DNA from 2 places in the Bradyrhizobium huanghuaihaiense genome. Region 2 is predicted to be linked to the other one. Evidence: predicted binding sites of a transcription regulator. Region 2 holds the regulator's gene; the other holds the start of a gene.
What was found. Region 2 encodes HrcA, which represses chaperone genes, less so after heat shock. Its sites were predicted from a motif close to GTTAGCACTCNCNNNNNGNGAGTGCTAAC; they were not measured.

Region 1 (4,417 bases), 1.1 Mb from region 2:
CGGATCGAACGGGCGCTGCCGCGGGTCGATCGCCTCCTGCTGCAGAGACGCACCCTGCATCTGCGGCTCGCCCATCGGCGGCAGGCGGCGCTGGTCGTAATAGCCCGGCTGCTGCTGATACACCGGCCGCTCGGGCGCATAGGCCGGACCGCGGCCCGGACCGTCGCCGAACAGGAACTCGATGAAGCCGCCGCCCATGTTCGCATTGGAGGCGACGCGCACCGGCGCCGGCGGCACGCGCGGCTGATAGAGCACCGCGGGCGGATCGTTCGGCACCGTGTTGTCGAAGGCGCCGGCGCCGCTGGTGCCGGCAATGAAGGAGCAAGCGCTGCCGAGCAGCGCGACAGACATTTTCTTGAACATCGACGTACTCTGTACTGTTTCGTCTAGATCACATGCGTCGTGCAGGTCTGGTGGCTGATCCGCGCCCGCGACGTGGTCAATAAAAAGCAAAAGCCGTTTTGTTTGGTAAACGTATCAGCCGTTTCGATTCACCACGTCGCGAGCGGGCCTGCAATTTGGCGATCAGCGTTTATTTTCGATGAACGCCGCGCGAGCATGGTTAATCGCTTCTTTGCGCGCCGTCGCGCGCGGCCGCAACGACAGTTCCGGTTGTGAACTTCGTGTTAAATCGCTTCTGCCTACAAAGACGCGTGAGTGAGGTGGGGGGAGTGTCCTGATGGCTGTTCACCGCAAGCGTTTTCGTGTCGAGGATATCGCCGGTGGCGAGATGCCCATTCTAGATGTAACTGAAGAGGCAGGGCCGATGCACAGCGAGATCATGGCCGAGCTGCGCGCGATCCGCGCCCAGATGGCAAAGGGCATCACGGCTGCCCCGCTGACCGGCAGCGCCGCGATGGCGGCGATCGACGCGTCGACGGCGCATGAGCTGTCCGAAGCGCGCACCATGCTCGATACCTATCGGGCGCAGATCGAGCAGTGCGAGAAGCTGAAGGTCGAGCTCGACCTCATCCACGACGCCATCGACCGCACCAAGCGCGAGATCGCGACCCTGCATGGCAAGAGCTTCGACGGCGGCGAGATGGCCAAGGTCAATGGCGAGCTCGGCGCGGTGGTCGGCGGCACCGAGCAGGCGACCCAGCAGATCCTCGAAGCGGCCGAGTCGATCGACCAGGCCGCCAGCGCGATGTCCAAGGTGGACTCGGCCGATCAGCAGAAGCGGCTCGCCGACGACATCCAGGAACGCGTCATCTCGATTTTCGAAGCCTGCAACTTCCAGGACCTGACCGGCCAGCGCATCAGCAAGGTCATGACCACGATGAAGTTCATCGAGCAGCACATCAATGCGATGATGGAGATCTGGGGCGGCGTCGACGCGATCAAGGCCCATGTGCCGGCGCCGGTCGACCAGCGCAGCGAGGACGAGAAGCTCCTCAACGGCCCCAAGCTCGCCGGCGACGTCGGCCACGCCTCCCAGGACGACATCGACGCGCTGTTCGACTGAGCGGACGCGACATAGGGAAAAGCAAAACGCCGGCCCTGGGGCCGGCGTTTTTGTTTGCCGTCATTGCGAGCGAAGCGAAGCAATCCAGACCGTCACCCTGGAAAGACTCTGGATTGCTTCGCTACGCTCGCAATGACGAGTGGTTAGGCCGGAACCCCCATCACGCCCTTGGCGCGCAGCGGACGTAGACCATGTTGCCGTAGCGGGTGGCGGCGTCCTTGTCGATGAAGCGGGTGATCAGGACGCGGCCGTCGAAGGAGACGATCTCACGGTCCTGATCGCCGGGGGTGGGACCGGCCGGGCCGATATAGTTCTTGCCGCTGGGCGAGCCCTTCAGGCGCAGCTCCTGCGGCGTCGCCTGGTCCGCCAGATGCATGATCACGCCGCCGGAGGAGCCGGCGGTGATCACGTAAGGATTCTTGCACTGGGACCGAGCCGCGGCCTCGGTGCGGGCGCGGTCGGCCGGGTTCTGGAACGAGGCGAGGCCCCAGCGGCCGACGATCTCGTCGGCGCGGATGGTCGCCGGCATTTCCGGACCAGTGCCGGGCTCCGCCTCGGGCGGCGGCGACGACGAAGAGAACGACGGCAGGCTCATGCCGCCACCGCAGGCGCCGAGCAGCAGCGCCAGGCAAGAGGCAGCCGCCAGGTTGGCGACCGTGCGCGCGTGAGCTGAACTGATCATGGCATTCCCCCGAACAAGACCATGGCCGCACCCCTCCCGCAGCCAAGCGCAAAACCGCCGCCGGAGCAATGACGTCGTTTGACACGCCGGCGCTCCGAACAAATTTCCAATGCCACCATCCTATATCCGCCTCACCAATCGCTTAACCACCTTTGCTTGACAGGATCGCGGCCAAGCCATATTCCCGGGCGCACTATTAGCACTCGGAAAGCCCGATTGCTAAGCGCGCCGTTCGATCCTCGGGACGAGGGGGAACGGAAGCGCCGCCCCACCCACTTCCACTACTTCCGAAGCGAGCCTCCAAAGGGAAACGTCATGGCTAAATCCAAATTTCGTCCGCTGCATGACCGTGTCGTGGTCAAACGTATCGACGCCGAGGAAAAGTCCAAGGGCGGCATTATCATTCCGGACACCGCCAAGGAAAAGCCGTCCCAGGGCGAGGTTGTCGGCATCGGCCCCGGCGGCCGCGACGAGACCGGCAAGCTGATCCCGATCGACCTCAAGGTCGGCGACCGCGTGCTGTTCGGCAAGTGGTCGGGCACCGAGGTCAAGATCGACAACGAAGAGCTCCTGATCATGAAGGAGTCGGACATCATGGGCGTTCTGGCCTAAGGCCATCCGCCTGAACAGCCGCTGAATGCGCGACTGTTGTGCCCGGGCAAAAGCGCGAAGCGCGTCTTCGCGCTAGATGACCCGGGCATCCATCATTCCGCCGCACAGCACCAAACAAGACCCATCACGAAACACAAGGGATTGCAGACCATGGCTGCCAAAGACGTCAAGTTTTCCGGAGAGGCGCGCGACCGCATGCTGCGCGGCGTCGACATTCTCGCCAACGCCGTCAAGGTGACGCTCGGCCCGAAGGGCCGCAACGTCGTCATCGAGAAGAGCTTCGGCGCGCCCCGCATCACCAAGGACGGCGTCACCGTCGCCAAGGAGATCGAGCTCGAGGACAAGTTCGAGAACATGGGCGCCCAGATGGTGCGTGAGGTCGCCTCCAAGACCAACGACCTTGCCGGCGACGGCACCACCACCGCGACCGTGCTGGCCCAGGCCATCGTGCGCGAAGGCGCCAAGGCGGTTGCCGCCGGCATGAACCCGATGGACCTCAAGCGCGGCATCGACACCGCGGTGGCCGCGGTCATCAAGGACATCGAGAAGCGCGCCAAGCCCGTCGCCGCCTCCTCCGAGGTCGCCCAGGTCGGCACCATCTCGGCCAACGGCGATGCCGCCATCGGCAAGATGATCGCCCAGGCGATGCAGAAGGTCGGCAACGAGGGCGTCATCACCGTCGAGGAGAACAAGTCGCTCGACACCGAGGTCGACATCGTCGAGGGCATGAAGTTCGATCGCGGCTATCTCAGCCCCTACTTCGTCACCAACGCCGAGAAGATGACCGCCGAGCTCGAGGACGCCTACATCCTCCTGCACGAGAAGAAGCTGTCGGGCCTGCAGGCCATGCTGCCGGTGCTCGAAGCCGTGGTGCAGTCGGGCAAGCCGCTCGTCATCATCGCCGAGGACGTCGAGGGCGAGGCGCTGGCCACCCTGGTCGTCAACCGCCTGCGCGGCGGCCTCAAGGTTGCCGCCGTGAAGGCGCCGGGCTTCGGTGACCGCCGCAAGGCCATGCTCGAGGACATCGCGATCCTCACCGGCGGTCAGCTGATCTCCGAGGAGCTCGGCATCAAGCTCGAGAACGTCACGGTGAAGATGCTCGGCCGCGCCAAGAAGGTGGTGATCGACAAGGAGAACACCACGATCGTGAACGGCGCCGGCAAGAAGCCCGACATCGAGGCCCGCGTCGGCCAGATCAAGGCGCAGATCGAGGAGACCACCTCGGACTACGACCGCGAGAAGCTGCAGGAGCGCCTTGCCAAGCTCGCCGGCGGCGTCGCGGTGATCCGCGTCGGCGGCGCCACCGAGATCGAGGTCAAGGAGAAGAAGGACCGCGTCGAGGACGCGCTCAACGCCACCCGCGCCGCGGTGCAGGAAGGCATCGTCCCAGGCGGCGGCGTCGCGCTGCTGCGCGCCAAGAAGGCGGTGGGCCGTCTGTCCAACGCCAATGACGACGTCCAGGCCGGCATCAACATCGTGCTGAAGGCGCTGGAAGCTCCGATCCGCCAGATCTCCGAGAACGCCGGCGTGGAAGGCTCGATCGTGGTCGGCAAGATCCTGGAGAACAAGTCCGAGACCTTCGGCTTCGACGCCCAGAACGAGGACTATGTCGACATGGTCGAGAAGGGCATCATCGACCCCGCCAAGGTGGTGCGCAC
Region 2 (4,417 bases):
TCGCTGCGCATCATCGCCAGCGCCCCGCGCGACCAGTGGCAAGCCGCCTTCACCCGCTTCCGCGCCGTGCGCGACGGGATTCAGCCGAAGGGGTAGGCACGCTCGTCCAACAACCCCGGTGTCGTCCCGGCGAAGGCCGGGACCCATAACCACCGGGAGTAGTTGCAGGGCGAGCTGGTAACTCCGAGTCTTCGCAAAACTATTGTTGCGGCGTATGGGTCCCGGCCTTCGCCGGGACGACGACGCGTTGGCTGGCAGCCCAACCCCTCACCAATACCGGCTGCATTTTCGGGCTTCTGTTCGTATACGAACGGAACTAGGCTTCCCTCCCGTTGGATCATCCTGGAGGGAGACGAACGATGCTGGATCGGCGACAAATCCTCGCGGCGCTTGGAACGACGGCGCTGGCAACCCTCGCGCCAACCGCGCTGCCTGCAGCGGCATCGATCAAGCCGGACGATGCGTCCGCGCTGCTCGTGATCGACGTGCAGAACTGCTTCCTCCCCGGCGGCAGTCTCGCGGTGAAGGAAGGCGAGCAGGTGGTGCCCGTCATCAACAGAATCGCAAAAGCATTTTCGAACGTGGTGATGACGCAGGACTGGCACACGCCCGGCCACGTGTCGTTTGCGTCAGTCCACTCCGGCAAGAAGCCGTTCGAGACCATCGATCTTCCTTACGGCAAGCAGGTGCTGTGGCCGGACCATTGCGTGCAGGGCACCGATGGTGCGGCGCTATCGAAGGACCTGTCGATCCCGCACGCCGAGCTCATCATCCGCAAGGGCTTTCACAAGGACGTCGACAGCTACTCGGCCTTCCTCGAAGCCGACGGCAAGACCTCGACGGGTCTCGCCGGCTACCTGAAGGGCCGCAAGATCAAGCGCGTCTTCGTCGCTGGCCTTGCGACGGATTTCTGCGTCGCCTGGACCGCGCTGGACGCGCGCAAGGCCGGCTTCGAGGTCTATGTGGTGGAAGACGCCTGCCGCGGCATCGACACCCAGGGCTCGCTGGCAAAGGCCTGGGCCGACATGGCCAAGGCCGGCGTGAAGCGGATTCAGTCGAGCGATATTGCGGTGAGCGCGTAGGTGCCAATCAGTCATTCCGGGGCGATGCGCAGCATCGAACTCCGGTGCGCAATTGCGCACCTGAGAACCTCGAGATTCCGGGTTCGGCTCTGCGAGCCGCCCCGGAATGACGTCAACACTCAGTTCGTCGCGCCGCTCGACTCGTTGTTGTTCGCCGCAGGCGCGGCCTTCGCGCCGCCCTTGGCGACACCGACGAGGGCCGGGCGCAGCACGCGGTCGCCGATGGTGTAGCCGGCCTGCATGATCTGCACCACGGTGCCCGACGGCACCGACGCATCAGGCACCTCGTACATCGCCTGGTGGAAGTTCGGGTCGAACTTCTGGCCCAGCGGATCGAGCTTCTTCACGCCGTGCTTTTCCAGCGCGTTGAGCAGCGAGCGCTCGGTGAGCTCGACGCCCTCGATCAGCGAGATCAGGCCGGGATCGGCGGTGGCACGGGCCTCGGCCGGAACGGCATCGAGCGCGCGCTGGAGATTGTCGGCGATGTCGAGCACGTCGCGGGCAAAACCGGTGATGCCGTAGAGGCGGGCGTCAGCGACCTCCTTGGTGGTGCGCTTGCGCAAATTCTCCATCTCGGCCAGCGTCCGCAGCATGCGGTCACGCGCCTCGGCGGCTTCCTTCTGCAACATTTCGACCGAGCCGGGCTCGGGATCGTCGGGCATGATGTAGGGTTTTGACACCACGGGCTCGCCGGTCGCTGCAGTCGTGTCTTCGGGTTGCCGGTCTTGCTCGGTCATCGGCTCTAATCTCGAACTCGTTTCCAGGGATTGTTGGCCCGGATATCGTGCCTAAGCGCGCGAAAATCAAGCGCCCGTGATCGGCGCAAATGCCGGTCAGCCCCCCAGAAGCCGGCTGACGATGCGGGCGGCATAGTCCACGGTCGGGATCACGCGGGCGTAATTCAGCCGCGTCGGCCCGATCACGCCCAAAACACCGACGATGTGGCCGGCGGCATCCCGATACGGCGAGATGATGGTGGAGGAGCCCGACAGGGAAAACAGCTTGTTCTCCGAACCGATGAAGATGCGCACGCCTTCGGCGGTCTCGGCGCGGCCGAGCAGGTCGATCACGCCGCGCTTGGTCTCGAGATCGTCGAACAACAGGCGCACCCGCTCCAGATCCTCCAGCGCGTGCAGATCTTCCAGCAGATTGGCGTGGCCGCGGACGATGAGCTGGCGGTCCTCGCTCTCGCCGCCCGACCAGCTGGCGATACCGGCCGAGATCACTTTCTGTGTCAGCTGATCGAGCTCGGCGCGGGCTTGTCCGAGCGCGGTTTCGAGCTCGAGCCGCGCCTCGGCCAGGGTTCGGCCGCGAATCCGGGCATTGAGGAAATTGCCGGCTTCGGTGATCGCGGACGATGGAACTCCCGGCGGCAGCGTCAGCACGCGGTTTTCGACCTGGCCGTCCTCGCCGACCAGGATCACCAGCGCTTTTTCCGGTTCCAGGCGGACGAATTCGATGTGCTTGAGCCGGGCATTGGATTTCGGCGTCAAAACCACCGCCGCGGCGCGGGTCAGGCCCGACAGCCGCGTCAGCGCCTGGTCCAGCGCCGCCTCGACCGACTGGGCCTGGCCGACCGTGGCAAGCTGGCTCTGGATCGACTGCCGTTCGGCCTCGGTGAGATCGCCGACCTGCATCAGGGCGTCGACGAAGAAGCGCAGCCCGAGTTCCGTCGGCAACCGGCCCGCCGAGGTGTGCGGGGCATAGATCAGGCCGAGCTGTTCCAGGTCCGCCATGACGTTGCGGACCGAGGCCGGCGACAGCGGCATGGCGATCAGGCGGGAAATGTTGCGCGAGCCGACCGGCTCGCCGGTCGCGAGATAGCTTTCGACAATTTGACGAAAGATGTCGCGGGAACGCTCGTTGAGTTGGGCGAGGCCTGCGCGCGGCGCGATCAGATGGATCGGATCGTGATGGGCCACAGACGGTAACTCCTCTCAGATGCTCATAATTTGTCCATCCGGGACGGTTCTGACAAGCGTGGCGTTTGCGGGGTGGAAAACCGGGGGCGTATAAGCGCCGATCTTCCCCCTTGCCGCATACCCTCACCCCCCCTACAAGCACCGCGAACAGCCCTTTTCCGAGAGTTTTGGAGGATTTCCCATGCGGCCAAGCCGCCGTGCGCCCGACGAATTGCGCCCCGTGACGCTGGAGCGCGGCGTGGTCAAATATGCGGAAGGCTCGTGCCTGGTGAAATTCGGCGACACCCATGTGCTGGTCACCGCTACGCTGGAAGACCGCCTGCCGCCGTGGCTGAAGGGCCAGGGCCGCGGCTGGGTCACCGCCGAATACGGCATGCTGCCGCGCGCGACCTCCGAACGCACCCGCCGCGAGGCCTCGGCCGGCAAGCAGAGCGGCCGCACGGTCGAGATCCAGCGCCTGATCGGGCGCTCGCTTCGCACCATCGTCGACCTCGAAGCGCTCGGCGAGCGCCAGATCACGGTCGATTGCGACGTGCTCCAGGCCGACGGCGGCACGCGCACGGCCTCGATCACCGGCGCCTGGGTCGCGCTCGCCGACTGCATCAGCTGGATGAAGGCGCGCAACATGATCAAGGCCAACGTGATGCGCGACAACGTCGCCGCGATCTCCTGCGGCATCTACAACGGCACGCCGGTGCTCGACCTCGACTATGCCGAGGATTCGGAAGCCCAGACCGACGCCAATTTCGTCATGACCGGCGATGGCCGCATCATCGAGGTGCAGGGCACCGCCGAACGCGAGCCGTTCACGGAAGCCGAGTTCCTGGCGCTGATGGCGCTGGCGCGCAAGGGCGTCGCGCGTCTCGTGGACTTGCAGAAACTGGCTGTCGCGTAGTCAATAGGCCCATGCACCGCCGAATCACCGGAAAGCTCGTCATCGCCACCCACAATCCCGGCAAGCTCGCCGAGATGAAGGAGCTGCTTGCGCCGTACGGGATCGAGGCGGTGTCGGCCGGTGAGCTCGGCCTGGACGAGCCCGAGGAGACCGGCAACGACTTCCGCAGCAATGCCACGATCAAGGCGATCGCGGCCGCGCGCGCGACCAAGCTTCCGTCTTTCGCCGACGATTCCGGTATCGTCGTCGAAGCGCTCGACGGCGCACCCGGAATCTACAGCGCGCGCTGGGCCGGTCCGACCAAGGATTTCAACGCCGCGATGGCGCAGATTGAGCGGCTGCTGCAGGAACGGGGCGCGACCACGCCTGCGAAGCGCAGCGCGCATTTCGTCTCCGCGCTCTGCGTGGCCTGGCCCGACGATCATCTCGAAGAGGTCGAGGCGCGCGTCGACGGCACGCTGGTGTGGCCGCCGCGCGGCACCGCCGGGTTTGGTTACGACCCGATGTTCCTGCCTGAT

Region 1: the regulator HrcA is predicted to act here: its motif matches at 2,343-2,371, upstream of N2603_RS05980 (co-chaperone GroES).

Annotation. Positions count from the first base shown of each region.
Region 1 covers NZ_CP104172.1:1,275,225-1,279,641, reverse strand. Annotated here, with positions in the region: gene N2603_RS05995 (L,D-transpeptidase) at 1-363, opposite strand, end outside; gene N2603_RS05990 (protein phosphatase CheZ) at 680-1,465, shown strand; gene N2603_RS05985 (hypothetical protein) at 1,626-2,147, opposite strand; gene N2603_RS05980 (co-chaperone GroES) at 2,463-2,759, shown strand; gene groL (chaperonin GroEL) at 2,910-4,417, shown strand, end outside.
Region 2 covers NZ_CP104172.1:175,806-180,222, forward strand. Annotated here, with positions in the region: gene N2603_RS00795 (hypothetical protein) at 1-96, shown strand, start outside; gene pncA (bifunctional nicotinamidase/pyrazinamidase) at 360-1,082, shown strand; gene grpE (nucleotide exchange factor GrpE) at 1,202-1,819, opposite strand; gene hrcA (heat-inducible transcriptional repressor HrcA) at 1,916-3,004, opposite strand; gene rph (ribonuclease PH) at 3,186-3,899, shown strand; gene rdgB (RdgB/HAM1 family non-canonical purine NTP pyrophosphatase) at 3,911-4,417, shown strand, end outside.